Regions from separate parts of the Pseudoalteromonas sp. P1-7a genome, predicted to be linked through region 1. Evidence: riboswitches for the same ligand, from Rfam matches in the RefSeq annotation. Region 1 holds a riboswitch; the other holds the start of a gene.
The links. Region 1 has a riboswitch for lysine ahead of dapA (4-hydroxy-tetrahydrodipicolinate synthase). Riboswitches for the same ligand answer to the same signal wherever they lie in the genome.
Positions count from the first base shown of each region.

Region 1 (2,403 bases):
AAAAACGCCTGTGCGGCAGTGAGGGATTTTTTAGTTTGCAGGCCGCCATCGATAATTTTGTGCGCTCTTAAGTAGCTTTCTACATCTCGCGAAAGTAAAAAAGTATCTTTACCAAGGGCTCTTAAGGCATACGGGCCAGTATTTCCACCCAAACGTGCGCCGTGTTTTTTTAAATATGCCCATAAACCAATAATGTCATCGTTTGGCCAGTTAGCTACAAACTTGCTAAAACTGCCATGTTGCTGAGCTATTTCGTGGATCATGTAGGCATTTTCAGGAATTGTTTTTACCTTTTTATAATTACGAATAATGCGCTCATCCGTTGCTTTTTGCTCAAGCATATCGGGCGGCATCATAAGTAATTTATCAACACTAAACTGCCAAAAAACCTCTCTAAAACCCGGCCATTTACTGTTTATTACCGACCAGTAAAACCCGCTTTGAAATACTTTTCGGGTAAATTCTTCAAGCCAATCGTCGTCACTTAATGCGCTTAATGCTTTTTTAGATAAGGGTTTTGCGATTAATAACTTAAGCATTTTTTCAGAGCCTTTTCGCTCTACAGCTCGCTTATAAATATCGCTAAATTTTTCCATACTTATTAAATACCTCATCACTGCTCATAGGGTTAGTTTACGAGAAAAGCAGCCAATACGTAACCACCCACATTTTCGATGAACTAATCTGTATCCTGCAACTTGACACCTAGACGGCTAAAATGTTTTAATCGCCGCAATTACCCTATTTAAATTGTATTTTGTTAAACCTTTTGCGGTTAAACAAAATACAAAGGGCTAGAAGAGGTGCGTTATTCAGGTAGCGTATGTTAGGAGCGCAAACTCCAGTGAGCATATGTGAGGGGAATACCGCCGAGAGGTAAACGCTTTTGCGAGGCAATTACTTCGGGCGACTAGGTTGAATCCTAGCGACTGTCACCAATAGCTGTTTTAAAGCAGCTTATTAGTTTGGTGGAGAGCTTCTGGTCTTAAATAATAAGGCCGTGCGCCCTATTATTTTAAGCCCATTCGCTCTTCGAATACTGTTCGAACGACGTTAATGCGGCTCACATCATACAGCCTCCTTAATATCTCGAACACCTTATAGGTTCGTAAGAGATGATTCACAACTTCAATTTAGACGACTACGCACTGTGGACAGCGCTTGTTACGCCGTTTGATCAACAAGGTAATGTTGACTACGACACGCTCACAACACTTGTTAGCGAACAAGAAGCGGCACAAAACGGTATTTTACTGCTTGGTAGTACAGGTGAAGGCTTAGCCCTTACGCTTAAAGAGCAGCAAGGCATTGTTGAGCACGTGTGCCAATTAAAGCCCAGTGTACCGCTTATGGTTGCTGTAGGCGGTAGCAATTTAGCCCAACAAAAAGAATGGGTTAGCTATTGTAATCAGCTACCTATTCACAGTTACTTACTAGGCTCGCCGCTTTATGCTAAACCAGGTGCTGTAGGTCAAACACATTGGTACGAAAGCTTATTAAGCGAAAGCGCGCATCCGTGTATGTTGTACAACGTACCTGGGCGCAGCGGTGTAAGCATTCCTATCGAAACCATTGAAAACTTAAAAGCGCACCCAAACTTGTGGGCGTTAAAAGAAGCCAGTGGCAACATCACCCAATTTGAAGCATACCGTCAAGCCGCGCCTAATTTAGCGCTATACAGTGGCGACGATGCACTTATGCCCTACTTTGCCCAAGCAGGTGCAAAAGGCTTGGTTTCGGTTGCGGCCAATGCATGGCCCTTGCAAACACACGAGTTTGTAAGGCGCAGCCTAAGCGGTCAACACCCCAATTTATTTGCTCAGTGGACCCGGGCTATCAATAGCCTATTTGCTGTAGCAAACCCTATTCCCGTTAAAGTGCTAATGCACCAGCAAGGGCGTTTAAATAGCCCACTGTTGCGTCCACCTTTAACGCATCTTGAGTTAACGCAAACCGATTGCATTACCACTGCAAACGACACCATTTTATCTTGGCATTAAACACAGGTTTTTATAATGAGCTGGTTAGAACTACTAAATAATTTAGAATCGGGCGCAGTACGCGCAGCATCACAAAACGAAAGCGGCCAATGGGAAGCTAACGTAAAAGTAAAACAAGGCATTTTAGAAGCCTTTAAAAATGGCACTAACACTGAGTTTGCAGGTGGCTTTGTAGATAAGCATAACCTTGCACCACAAGAATTTAGCACTGAAGATGGCGTGCGTATGGTACCAGGTGGCACCAGTGTTCGCCGTGGTGCATACGTAGCTAAAGGCACGATTATTATGCCACCAGCGTACGTAAATATTGGCGCATACATCGACGAAGGCACTATGGTTGATAGCCACGCATTAGTGGGCTCGTGTGCACAAGTGGGTAAAAATGTACATTTAAGTGCAGCTG
Region 1 is NZ_LKDU01000008.1:77,542-79,944, forward strand. It holds gene AN389_RS07590 (DNA-3-methyladenine glycosylase I) at 1-596, opposite strand, end outside; lysine riboswitch at 791-987, shown strand; gene dapA (4-hydroxy-tetrahydrodipicolinate synthase) at 1,116-2,000, shown strand; gene AN389_RS07600 (2,3,4,5-tetrahydropyridine-2,6-dicarboxylate N-succinyltransferase) at 2,016-2,403, shown strand, end outside.

Region 2 (2,403 bases), on a different contig from region 1:
TGGGCGGGTTTGCTTTTTTGTTTTCGTCTATTTCTGACAACGTAACCGCTACCCTTATATCACTTGCTGTGGTTATGTCGTTACAGCTTGAAGCTAAAAAGCTGATTAAATACGCCACACTTATTGTGTTTGGGGTTAACTCTGGCGGTGTATCGTTAATAACCGGTGATGTAACCACCTTAATGATATTTTTAGATGGCAAAGTGTCTATTGCCAACTTATTACTGCTTATAGCGCCTGCGTTTATAAGTGTGATGCTACTCGCGCTTTTGCTCTCTATTGGTATGAAAGGGAAAATAGAGTTCCAAGGCTCGCAAAAAAAACGCATAGAAAAAACTGACATTACTATTGCCATTATATTTTTATCAACCGTGGTAAGTACGTTAACACTTAGCGTAATTTACAGCGTACCGCCGCTACTTACATTTTTATTTGGTTTGTCGGTTATGTTTTTAGTGGCGCAATTTTTAATGCGCAAAAAAGATATAAACAAAGACATAATAGACTTTGTGCGCGACATAGAATACGACACGCTACTGTTTTTCGTTGGGGTTTTATTATTGGTAGGGGCATTAAAAGAGATTGGCATTTTAAGTAAATTTACCGATTTATACGCAATAATGTCACCTGAGTACGCTAACTACTTAATGGGCATATTATCAGCTGGGGTTGATAATGTACCGCTTACCGCTGCGCTATTAAAAGCAGATATAGTAATGAGCCAACAGCATTGGTTGTCGTTTACCTATGCAACAGGGGTAGGTGGGTCAATGCTAATAATTGGTTCAGCAGCGGGTATAATTGCAATGAGCAAACTTAAAGCACTTACTTTTACTAGTTATTTTAAATTATCACTGCAATTATTAATTTGTTATACCGTAGGTTATACAGGCGCTTATTTTATGGGTAGCTTTGTTTAATTTTACTATAAATGCTTGACACCTAGACGTCTAAACGATAACTTTCAAAGCCCCGCTAATTAGCGGGGCTTTGTTTTATTTAGCCAATGGTTAATAAAGCATTCAGAAGAGGTGCGATACTTAGGTATTTAATGGTAGGTGACGAACGCCCATAACCATTAAAGAGGGAAGTACTCGCCGAGGAAAACAAAGTTACGTCGACAATGTTTTTCGGTTTATGGGGCTGAATCCCCAAAACTGTCACCAACTTAGGTGGAGAGCTTCTGGCAGCGGACACATCAAATATATTCCTTTGCCAAGTTCTTCTTGTTTTTCAGCGGTCTGGATACCGCGAAAGGAGACGAAATGACTACCCAATCAGTGCCACAAACAGTATCAGGCGCAAAATCAGATTACATCGTTGCCAAATTTGGCGGAACCAGTGTTGCAAACTTTGAAGCGATGAATCGTTGCAGCGAAATTATTGTTGAAGATAAAAGCGTACGTATTGTTGTTGTGAGCGCCAGTGCTGGCGTAACTAACCACTTAGTTGCATTGTGCAAACCCGACCTTAGTAAAGAACAACGCCAAGAGCACATTGATGGCGTATTGGCTATTCAGCAGGCTATTTTAGATGAGTTGTCGCTTGATGCCGATTTAGCCGTAGGCTTTAACGAAACATTAAAAGCATTCCAAACACTAGCCCTTGAAACACTTACTACAGATCAACAACACGATGAATTACTTAGCTTTGGTGAGCGCTTGTCGTCTTACTTATTTGCGCAAGTGCTGCGTTTAAAAGGCTTAAATGCTGACCGTTTTGATGTACGAAAAGTACTGAAAACCGACAGCCAATTTGGTAAAGCAACACCTAATGTTAAAGCCACAGCGCAAGCGGCTAAAGAAGTATTAATTCCGCTTCTAGATGAGCAAGTAATTGTGACTCAAGGTTTTGTGGGCAGCGATGAGTTTGGCCAAACAACCACGCTTGGCCGTGGTGGCTCAGATTACAGCGCAGCATTACTTGCAGAGGCAATTAACGCTAAAAGCGTACATATTTGGACCGACGTAGTGGGTATATTTAGCACCGACCCTCGTTTGTGTGCAAAAGCAACACCAATTGCCCGTTTAAGCTTTGACGAAGCCGCAGAAATGGCTACATTTGGCGCAAAAGTGTTGCACCCAGCTACTATTTTACCAGCCAGCCGCAGCCACATTAATGTATTTGTCGGCTCAAGCCGTGAGCCAGAGCGCGGTGGCACGTGGATTGAGCGCGAAAAATCTCAGCAGCCGGGTATACGCGCTGTAACGCAACGTAAAAATCAAATATTGCTTACTCTTAAAAGCCCTGAAATGCTATTAGCAAGTGGCTTTTTAGCCCGTGTATTTACCATTTTAAGTGAGTTTAATATATCGGTAGATTTAGTGACAACTTCAGAAATAAGCGTAGCCATTACCCTCGATAACGCGCCCAATGCCTCGCGCCCCGAGCTTGAGCAAGCGT
Region 2 is NZ_LKDU01000015.1:6,173-8,575, reverse strand. It holds gene nhaD (sodium:proton antiporter NhaD) at 1-920, shown strand, start outside; lysine riboswitch at 1,019-1,191, shown strand; gene lysC (lysine-sensitive aspartokinase 3) at 1,266-2,403, shown strand, end outside.
Region 2: it holds a riboswitch for lysine, as region 1 does, so the genes downstream of both, lysC (lysine-sensitive aspartokinase 3) here and dapA (4-hydroxy-tetrahydrodipicolinate synthase) in region 1, are expected to answer to the same signal.